DNA from 3 places in the Delftia sp. genome. Region 1 is predicted to be linked to each of the others. Evidence: riboswitches for the same ligand, from Rfam matches in the RefSeq annotation. Region 1 holds a riboswitch; each other region holds the start of a gene.
What was found. Region 1 has a riboswitch for cobalamin ahead of AC5I49_RS12495 (TonB-dependent receptor). Riboswitches for the same ligand answer to the same signal wherever they lie in the genome.

Region 1 (3,392 bases):
GTGCTCCCTGCCATGTTCGACACCCTTGTTCACCTGCTGCAATCCCAGGACGCGCGCTTTCGCGTGATCGAGCACCCTGCCGAGGGCCGCTCCGACCTCGTCGCCGAAATCCGGGGCACGGCACCCGGCCAGGGCGCCAAGGCCATGCTCTGCAAGAGCCGCGATGCGGCCGGTGCGGGCGATCCCCAGCTGTTCCTGGCCGTGCTGCCCGGCGACCGCAAGCTGGACTTCAAGCGCCTGGCCCAGGCCGTGGGCGTGCGCAAGGCCACGCTGGCCTCGCCCGAGGAGGCCCAGGCCGCCACCGGCTGCGTGATGGGATCGGTGCCGCCGTTCTCCTTCAACCCGCAGGTGCGCCTGGTGGTGGACCCGGCACTGGTGGAGCGCTTTGCCGAGATCGCCTTCAATGCGGGCCGGTTGGACCGCTCCATCGTGCTGGACTCGGCCGACTATGTGCGCATTGCCCGGCCCGCGCTGCACAGCCTGAGCGGGGATGGCGCCGATTGACCCGGGGGCCGGGCGGTGCCCACAATCGCAGCAACGCTCGCACATCCTTTCCTGACCATGACCACCCCTGCCAGGCAGTTCCCCGACCGGCCCGATGCGGCCGGCTTTTTGCGTGCGGCGCTGGCTGCCGCACTGGCCCAGGTGCAGTCGCATATGGATGCTGTGGACGCCGGCAGCAGCGAGGCCGAACGCATCCACCAGCTGCGCGTGGCCCTGCGGCGCCTGCGCACCCTGCTGCGCGAATGCGCAGGGCTGGCGCCCGGCATGCGCGCCGAATGGGATGCCCCGCTGGCCCTGGCCTTTGCGCGCCTGGGCACGCTGCGCGATGCCGGCACCCTGGCCGACGTGGTGTGGCCGCTGCTGCAGGACGCCGATGCGCCCTTGTGCGAATGGACCGTGCCGGATGCCGGGCAGGCCGACGCGGACGCGGCCGCTGCGGTGCGCGAGCCGCAGTTCCTGCAAACGCTGGCCGAGATCCATGCGCTGGCGCAGGCGCCTGCAGGCAAGCGGCAGCCCGGCCTGGTCAGCCTGTCCGCCGCAGGCACGCGCAAGTACCTGGCACGGCGGCTGGCGCGCCTGCACCGCCAGGTGCTGCGCGACGGCCGGCACTTCGACGGCCTGCCGCTGGCGCAGCAGCACCGCGTGCGCAAGCGGCTCAAGCGTCTGCGCTACCTGGCGGACTTTGCGCGGGAATTCGCGCCCGGAATGTGGCCCGGCAAAAAGGGCCGGCGCTTTGCCGAGGCGCTGGTGCCCGCCCAGGACGCGCTGGGCCTGCACAACGACATGGCCGTGGCGGCCGCGCTTTTTCGTGACCAGGCCGGCACGGATCCGCGCGCCTGGTTTGCCGCCGGCTACCTGCAGGCCCGCCTGGCCACCAGCGCGCGCAGCAGCCGCCGCGCGCTGCGTGCGCTGGCCCGCGTGCCGGGCTTCTGGGCCTAGACCGCATCAGCGATAATCCGCCGCTGGCGCACCGCCGCAGCCCCTGGGCCGTGGCGGTGCGCTGTTGCTGAAGGTGCCCCATGCCGCTTGCCGGCCAGGGGTTCAACGGGAAGCAGGTGCGCGATGCCATCGAGGTGGCCGCTCGCAATGCCTGCGCTGCCCCCGCAACGGTCAGCGGAATACAACTCCCCACGCTGGCGCGCCACCCACCGGTTGCGCGCCGCAAGCCACTGTGTCTGGACGGACATGGGAAGGCGGGGATGCCTGCTGCAGCGCGCCCGCGATGCGCGCCGCAGCGTTCCGCAAGCCCGGATACCGGCCTTCTGCATTGCTTTCGGACGCCGCGGGAGTGCGCCTGTCCGGTCCGGCCCCAGCCTGCGCTGGCGTGGCCGGCTCCGGCGTGCGCGCCGTGCGGCGTGGTTCAGACGATAGGCCCCACGGGTGACTGGGGCAGTTGGATTCAACGCATGCGCTTCGCTTCTTTGGCCGCCGATTGTTCCGGCCCCTTTCCCCTTCCTCCCTTCCTGCGCCCGGCCACCGCTGCGGCCGTGCTGGCCTGCTGCGCCGCGGCGGCCGGCGCCGCACAGGAACCGGCGGCCGGCAAAGCCGGCGCATCCGCCGACAATGCGCTGGACGCCGTCTTCGTGACCGCCACGGCGCGGCCCGAGGCGCGCAGCCGCATCGCGGGCACCACGCAGACCATCGACCGCGAGGCCATAGAGCGCTCCAGCGCGCGCTCGGTCACCGACCTGCTGGCCGAGAACGCCGTGGGCTTTCTCAGCGAATGGACGGCGGCCCAGACCTCGATGAACCTGCGCGGCGCCTCCACCGACGGCCAGGGGCGCGACTTCCGCAGCCAGGTGCTGGTGCTGGTCAACGGCCGGCGCGCGGGCACGGCCAACCTGTCCAAGCTCAGCCCCTCGGATGTGGAGCGCATCGAGATCGTGCGCGGCCCGTCCTCGGTGATCTACGGCAGCCAGGCCATGGGCGGGGTGGTCAACATCATCATGAAGACGGGAGCGACGGCGCCCGGCACGCGCGCCCAGGTCCAGGCCGGCTCGTGGGACCTGTGGCGCACCGATGCGCAGACGGCCGGCGCCAATGACCGCTTCGACTGGTACTTCGGCGTGAGCGCAGGCGGGCGCGGCGACTACGAGTCGGGCGACGGCGGCACGCGCATGGAGAACACGGGCTGGAAGCGGCGCGGCGCCAGCGGCGCCCTGGGCTGGCAGCTGCACGAGCTGCACCGCGTGGAGCTGCAGCTGCGCACGGACGGCATCTACAACGCGGGCTTTCGCGGATCGGGCGCCAACATCTACAGCCGAGACAACCGCAGCAACCGCTCGCTGGACCTGACCTACGAAGGCGCACTGCCCGGCCAGCGCCTGAGCTGGACGACCCACCTCTACAGCCTGGTCGATACCGATGAGTTCAACTGGGCATCGCCCGTGATCCGCTCGGGCAACAGCGCCGTGCCCGGCACGGCGCGCGACTACAACCACCGCCAGCTGGACGCCACGGGCCTGCGCTTTCAGCCGCGCCTGCGTGTCAGCCAGACCAATGACCTGCTGATGGGCTTTGACTGGGAGCGCAGCAAGCTGCGCTCCGACCGCCTGCGCGTGGCCATGCCGGGCGGCCCGGCGGGCCAGGTTGCGCCCTACGACAACAACCAGACCGAGCAGGTGCACGCGCTGTACTTCGAGGACGCGCAGACCCTGTTCGACGACCGCCTGACCCTGCGTGCCGGCCTGCGCAAGACCTGGGGCACGACACGCTTCGACGAGACGCCCAACCTGGCCCTGGCCCAGGCCAGCACTCGCGACTACGACAACCACACCTGGTCGGCCGGCGCCACCTGGAAGGCCACGGACCAGCTTACGCTGCGCGCTGCGGCCTCCACGGGTTTCCGCGCGCCCACGGCCACGGAGCTGGCCTCGGACTTCACGGCC
Region 2 (3,392 bases), on a different contig from region 1:
ATCCACACGCCGCTGTAGGGCGGAATGGTCCAGGCGCCGTCGTCGGTTTCCACTTCCATCAGCCCGCTCATCCCGTAGAGAAACTGGGCACGCCGGTGGCTGTGCGTGGGCAGCAGCGTGCCAGGCGTGTAGTCGGTGCCGATGGCCAGCACATCGCGCGCCACGGCGTCCACGGAATGCAGCGGGATGTTGAGCATGGGGATGTCCGGAAAACAGCCAACAGGCTTTGGCAGGAATTCGAGGATTATTGACCCATCCGCGAATGCAGGCCAAACCGCGGCATCCTAAGGTTCAGTCCTTGCTCGTTTTTTCCAAAGGACTGTCTGTGTTCCCTCTCCTGCTGCTGGCTTTCGGTGTGCTTGCCGGCGTGACCACCGTGCTCTTCGGCTTTGGCGGCGGCTTCGTGGCCGTTCCGCTGCTTTATGCGCTGCTGACCTCCATCCACGGCGCGGACTCCGCCGTTGGCCAGGCTGCCATGCACATTGCCGTGGCCACCTCCACCTGCGTGATGATTTTTGGCGCCTCCATGGCCACGCTGCGCCAGCACCGCGCGGGCGCCCTGCCCTGGGATCAGGTGCGGCCACTGGCTGGCTTCATCGCGGCCGGTGCCGTGGCGGGCGCGGCGGCCGCCACCTGGATCAGCGGGGAATGGGTGCGCTGGGCCTTCATCGCCTACCTGGCCCTGACCATCGCCGACGCGCTGCTGCGCCCGGGCTTCGTGCACGGCACCGCCGCCCAATTGCAGCCCATGGGCCGCAGGCCCGCCGCCATCGCAGGCTTGGCGATTGGCGCGATTGCAGCCTTCCTGGGTGTGGGCGGCAGCGTGATGACCGTGCCGCTGATGCGCCGACGCGGCGCCAGCATGGCGGCCGCCACGGCCATGGCCAGCCCGCTGTCCCTGCCCATGGCCGTGGCGGGCACCGCTGCCTACATGCTGGCATCCCATAGCGCGGGGCTGGGCCCCTGGCATGTGGGCTATGTGGACCTGCAGGCCTTTGCGCTGCTGACGGCCGGATCGTGGACAGGCATCAGGCTGGCGGCCCCGCTGATCGGCCGCATTCCCGATGCCCTGCATGCCAAGGCCTACCTGGCCCTGTTGGGCCTGGTGCTGCTGGTCATGATCGTGGCCTGAGCGCTGCGCTCAACCCTCCTGGAAGATCGCCTCGATCCGGGTCTCGAACACCCGGGCGATGGCAAAGGCCAGCGGCAGGCTGGGGTCGTAGCGGCCCGTCTCTATGGCATTGACGGTCTGGCGCGACACGCCCAGCAGGTCAGCCAGCGCAGCCTGGCTCCAGCCGCGCTCGGCGCGCAGTTCACGGATGGTGTTTTTCATCGCCGGGCCGCCTCTGCAGCGCGGCTCATCGGCTGCGCAGCCAGTGGGCCACCGAAGCCGCCACCCAGAGCGCACCCATCAAGGGCCACACCATGAACATGCTGAGCTTGGGAAAACCTGCCATTTCCAGGAATCCGTAGGTGAAGGTGATGCCGGCCGTGCCCGCCGCCGCAATCGCCAGCTGCTCCAGCATGGACTTGCGCAGGAACTCGTCGGTATCCCGCACCAGGCGCACGATGGCCCGCACGGCCAGCGCAAACGCCAGCATGGGGCTGAGCAGCACGGCCGTGCGCGGGGCCCCGGCCTGCATGTCGGCGCTGAGCAAAAGCGCCCCCACCAACAGCGCCATGTAGAGCAGCAGCGCAAATCCCAGCTCCTTCTGGTAGCGGCGGTTGGTGACCGTTGTTTGATTCATGGAAGTTTCTCGCAATGTGTAAAGGATGCTTGACATTGTGCGATGCCACCCGCGGGCATGTCAAGCAAGCTTTACATCGGCACTGAACGCCCCGCCGTACAATCGCCGCCGTTGGTGCCAGCAGCCCCAGGGGCTGCGGTTAAACGGGAAACATGGGGCGGCCAGATAAAGCCGCCCGCATGTACTGCCCCCGCAACAGTGAGTGAAACGCCGCGTGCATGGCACCGGCCCCCGCCAAACCCGTGCCACTGGGCGTACAGCCCGGGAAGGCCTTGGCGAGTGCGTCACCAGTCTGGATACCGGCCAACAGGCGGCCGGCCGCGCATGCAGCGCAGCCGGTCTTTGTGGTTTCCGTGCCGGCGGGGTCGCTGGCGCGCAACTGGCTCGCATCCATGCACACCCTCGCCCTCGCGCGCGCCCCTGGCGCCGCCCTTCGCTCGCCCTCGGCGTTCCCCGTACTGCGCACGTTGTCTGCCCTGGCTGCGGCCTCGCTGCTGGCCTGCCAGGCCCAAGCACAGGTACAACAGGCACAACAGGCACAACAGGCGCAGCGCGCACAGGCCTCCCAGCTCGATACCGTGGTCGTCACCGCCTCGCGCAGCGAGCAGTCCCTGCGCACCGTCACGGCCGACATGACCGTGATCGACGCCGAGACCATTGCCCGCAGCGGCGCCACCGGCGTGGCCGACCTGCTGGTGCAGGTGCCGGGCGTGCAGATCAACCGCAATGGCGGGCCGGGCCAGGTCACCTCGGTCCACCTGCGCGGCACCAGCAACCAGCACACTGCCGTGTTCATCGACGGCGTGCGCTACAGCTCGCAGGAGCTGCAGGGTGGCGCGGTCTGGTCCACCCTGCCGCTGGCGCAGATCGAGCGCATCGAAGTGCTGCGCGGCCCGGCCGCAGCCATCTATGGCTCAGACGCCATGGGCGGCGTGATCCAGATCTTCACCAAGCGGGCGGACGGCCAGACCCGCGCCTATGCCGAGGCCGGCATAGGCAACCAGGGCACCAGCAAGCTGGCCACGGGATTTCAGGGCGGAGCCAACGGCTTCACCTATGGCCTGAACCTGGCCGACGAGCGCAGCGACGGCTTTGACGTCTACCCCGGCAACACCTTCTCGCCCAACCCGGACAAGGATGGCTACAGCAACACCTCGCTGGGCCTGAACGCGGGCTACAAAACGGGCATCCACCAGATCGACGCCAGCCTGCTGCACAGCCGCCTGCGCACCCACTACGACCAGAGCCCGCCGCCGTTCGACGACTACGACGTGGTCAAGAACACCACCGGCAGCCTGCGCTGGCAGGCCGGCTGGAACGCCATGTACAAAAGCGTGGTCCAGATCTCCCATACCGACAGCCAAAGCGACCGCCACACCCAGTCGCCCGAACGCGCCGACGGCAGCTCCACCAACTACCTGCTGCAGAACCTGTTCACGCTGGGCCAGCACCGTTTCAACATCGACCTGGAGCGCCGCGAGGACAAGCTGGACACCCAATACGCCTGGACGCAGAACACCGACAGCCGGCGCGTGCAGAACTCCCTGTCGGCCGGCTGGCGCCTGACCGAGGGCCGCCACCAGTTCGACGCCAACGTGCGCCACGACCAGGTACACGACCAGCAGAACAAGACCACGGGCGGCC
Region 3 (3,392 bases), on a different contig from region 1:
GGCTGGCAAAGTCGTAGACATCGCGGCGCAGTCCGGCCATGGCCAGCCAGCGGTTGCTGATGCGCCAGGCATCCTCCAGGTACAGCGCATGCTGGGTCACGCCGGTTTCGGTCTTGGCCTTGGTGACATCGGGGCTGGCCCAGCTGCCATGCACGGGGTCCCAGGCCGAGACCGTGGACGAGCCGCCGTAGGGCGAGTTGTTGGACAGCCGCAGGTTGATGCGTGCGGCCTCCCATCCCATGGCGATCTTGTGCGATCCCCGGTCCACGTTCAGGCCCAGGCGATTGCCGGTCTGCTCCAGGTCGTGCAGGATTTCGAGGTAGTCGGAGCGGCCCACGGTCCAGGTGGCGGGGTTGAGCGCGTAGGCCTCGATGTTGCGCCAGTGGCGGTCCGACTGCACGTGGTACAGCTCGTTGCGCACCGTCAGCCAGTCATTGGCCTTCCATTGCACCTTGGCGCGCAGGCGCTCGTCGGCATAGCGCAGCACGCTGTCTTCGGCGTTGTAGTTGCGGTCGCGCAGGGACTCCACCACCTTGCCGTCCAGGCCCGGCGTGCCCCAGTAGCGGCTGGGCTTTTGCACGCTGCGGTCGGCAATCAGGTCGATCTGCAGGTCGCTCGTGGGCTCCAAGCGCAGCGTGCTCATGAACTTGCCGTTGCGCGACTGGTCCAGGTCGCGCTCGCCCGCGCTGCGCGCGGTGTAGCTGTCGATGCGGTAGCTGGCATAGGCGCCCAGGGCGCCGGTCACGCCCAGGCCCAGGCGCAGCGTGTCGTCCGTGCCCGCGCCCACCAGCACCTCGGCCGAGCTGGTGCGGCTGGGCTGCTTGCGGATGGCGTTGACGGTGGCGCCCATGGTGCCGCTGCCATACATCAGCGAGGCCGGGCCGCGCAGCACGTCGATGCGCTCGTAGCCCCAGCTGTCCCCGGGATAGGCCGTGGTGCCGGCGGCCACGCCCAGCACCATGCCGTCTTCGGCCACGCCCACGGAGTTCACGCCCGCAAAACCACGGCTGCTGAAGGACAGGCCGCCGTTGCCCGGCGTGCTGCTGGAGGTCAGGCCCACGGTGCGCGTGACGGCGTCCACCAGGGCGTAGTCGCCGCGCTCCTGCATCTGCTCGGCAGAAACACCATCCACGCTGGCAGGCACTTCCTGGTTGGAGACGCCGGTATGGCTGGCCGAGCGCGCAGGCTGGGCCAGTTGCTGGCCGATGCGTTCGGCCTGGCCGGTGACCTGCACTTCGGGCAGGACAGTCTGTGCCTGCACAGGAGCGGACAGGAAGGCGCAGGCCAGGGCCAGCGGGCTCAGCCGAAGGCAAAGGGAATCGGCAGCACGGGTGCTGGGAACGCAGGAAAGGGAGGAATGCATTTCGAACATCGGTCTTCGACCGCCTGATGCGAAAGCAAGGCACTGCCGCCTCTCCAGCCAGCGTGCAAGGATAGGGTGCAGGACATTGCCATCCGCACCCCGCAGACAGTCAAGAAAGCGCCCGCTCAGCGGGCGCGAAACGCAGCAGGCCGGTCTCCGGGCTCACAAGCGGCGCAAGGACATGCCTTGCGCCCAGCGCCCCGTCTTCCCAATCCACCCGCGAAAAGCTGCATGTTGCAGACCACGCCATGGACCAGTGACAGCCTGTCATCGCCCCTCCGCAGGGTTGCGGAGTCTGGCGGGACAGGCATGGAGCGCCTTGACTTGTTTACCGTTGCGGGGGCAGCCAAGGCCTGTGCCGGCAGCGCAAAAAGCATTTGCTGGCAGTCACCTTGTTCCCGTTTCATCCCCATGGCTGGCATGTGGACACCTGTTGCACGGATGCCTTTGCAGGCGCGGCATTATAGCCAGCGGCCCGCGTCGGTAGCCTGCGGCGCGTCGTGCAGCAGCAGTTCCAGCCCCAGGCGCCCGCCCCGGTGAACGCGGCTGATGGCATGGCGCAGGTGCACGCGGTAAAAGCCTGCCGCACCGGGCACCGGGCGCGGCCCCGTGGCGATGATGGCCGCATCCCCCAGGCCCAGCGGCAGCACCATGGGGCGCGATTGCATGCGCGGGCGCTGCTCGGTCATCACGAACTCGCCGCCCTCGAAGTCCTGGCCCGGCCGGGACAGCAGCAGCACCAGCTGCAGCGGGAACACCGCTGCACCTTCGCTGTATGAGCGCAGCGGCGCATGGCCCGCCTGCGCCACATGCAGCAGGTGCGACTGCGGATGCATCTGGCCGCGCTGGCGGCCCAGCTTCCCGAAGGCCTCGAACGAGGCGGGCAGGGCAGGCTGCATGTCCATTTGGGCACGCCAGCGATTGGCAATGGCAAGCAGGTGCCGGTACAGTACCGGGCGCCATGTGTCGAGGGAGGGCGGCAGGCCATTGCGCATGGCCGCCTCGCCGGCCAGGGAGCGGCTTTCATCCGCATTCAGCAGCCGTGGCAGCAGGCAATGGCCCTCTGCATCGAGCTGGGTGGCAATGCGGCCCCAGTCCAGGCCGGCGAAGCGATCACTGCTGTTCAGCCCATCCATTTCGACCCCTCCATTCAACCCGCCTTGCGAAAAGTGAGATTGATGCGCCGCCCGCCCAGCAGCGGGTGAGGCTGGTCCTTGAGCGGCAACACGCCGTGGTGGCGCAGCCGATCCACGCCGCCCCAGACCACCACGTCGCCATGCTGCAACAACACCCTGGCCGTCCTGTCCGCGCGCGCAAGCCCTCCAAACAGAAATGTGGCCGGCATGCCCAGTGACACCGAGACGATGGGCGCGACAAGGTCACGCTCGTCGCGGTCCTGGTGCAGGGACAGGCGGCTGCCGGGCAGGTACTGGTTGATCAGGCAGGCGTCGGGCGCGAAGCCCTCGAAGCCCGCAGCGGCGGCCGCTTCGCCCGCCAGCTGCGCAAACACGGCCGGCATGGCGGGCCAGGGCTGGCCGCTGACCGGGTCGATGGCGCTGTAGCGGTAGCCGCGCCTGTCGCTGGTCCAGCCCAGCGTGCCGCAGTTGGTCATGGCCACCGACATGGTGAAGCCGCCCGGCGTGACCAGATGGCGCAGCGGCGCCTGGGCCATGACGCCGTCCACCGCAGCCAGCAGTGGCGCCGCATGGGGCAGGGCATGGCCGCGCAGCACCACGGACTGGGGACCAATGGGTTCGATGCCCATGGGAGGTTCATCGGCAAAAAGATCCAGCGTGCTCATACCGGCCGTCCATCAAAGTGCGTCATATCAGAGTGCGTCATGAAAGATCAGCCCCACGGTATGGCGATGGCCGCTTCGGACGCGGCTGACGCCATGGCGCATGGCCGCGCGGCGGTAGCCTGAGCGCCGCCCCGGCACGGGCCGGTGGCGCACGGCCAGGACCAGCGCATCGCCCTGGTCCAGCGCCATCACATCGGCCCGTTGCCGGTCGCCATCGGCCTGGGTGAT

Region 2: another riboswitch for cobalamin. It lies ahead of AC5I49_RS04220 (TonB-dependent receptor domain-containing protein); the one in region 1 lies ahead of AC5I49_RS12495 (TonB-dependent receptor).
Region 3: another riboswitch for cobalamin. It lies ahead of AC5I49_RS04490 (TonB-dependent receptor); the one in region 1 lies ahead of AC5I49_RS12495 (TonB-dependent receptor).

What each region holds. Positions count from the first base shown of each region.
Region 1 is NZ_JCABYI010000021.1:19,724-23,115, forward strand. Features, by position in the region: gene AC5I49_RS12485 (YbaK/prolyl-tRNA synthetase associated domain-containing protein) at 13-504, shown strand; gene AC5I49_RS12490 (CHAD domain-containing protein) at 562-1,443, shown strand; cobalamin riboswitch at 1,498-1,781, shown strand; gene AC5I49_RS12495 (TonB-dependent receptor) at 1,911-3,392, shown strand, end outside.
Region 2 is NZ_JCABYI010000004.1:522,886-526,277, reverse strand. Features, by position in the region: gene AC5I49_RS04240 (AraC family transcriptional regulator) at 1-197, opposite strand, end outside; gene AC5I49_RS04235 (sulfite exporter TauE/SafE family protein) at 326-1,132, shown strand; gene AC5I49_RS04230 (helix-turn-helix transcriptional regulator) at 1,142-1,333, opposite strand; gene AC5I49_RS04225 (hypothetical protein) at 1,359-1,748, opposite strand; cobalamin riboswitch at 1,845-2,070, shown strand; gene AC5I49_RS04220 (TonB-dependent receptor domain-containing protein) at 2,141-3,392, shown strand, end outside.
Region 3 is NZ_JCABYI010000004.1:584,108-587,499, forward strand. Features, by position in the region: gene AC5I49_RS04490 (TonB-dependent receptor) at 1-1,372, opposite strand, end outside; cobalamin riboswitch at 1,494-1,812, opposite strand; gene AC5I49_RS04495 (2OG-Fe(II) oxygenase) at 1,825-2,499, opposite strand; gene alkB (DNA oxidative demethylase AlkB) at 2,514-3,164, opposite strand; gene AC5I49_RS04505 (2OG-Fe(II) oxygenase) at 3,192-3,392, opposite strand, start outside.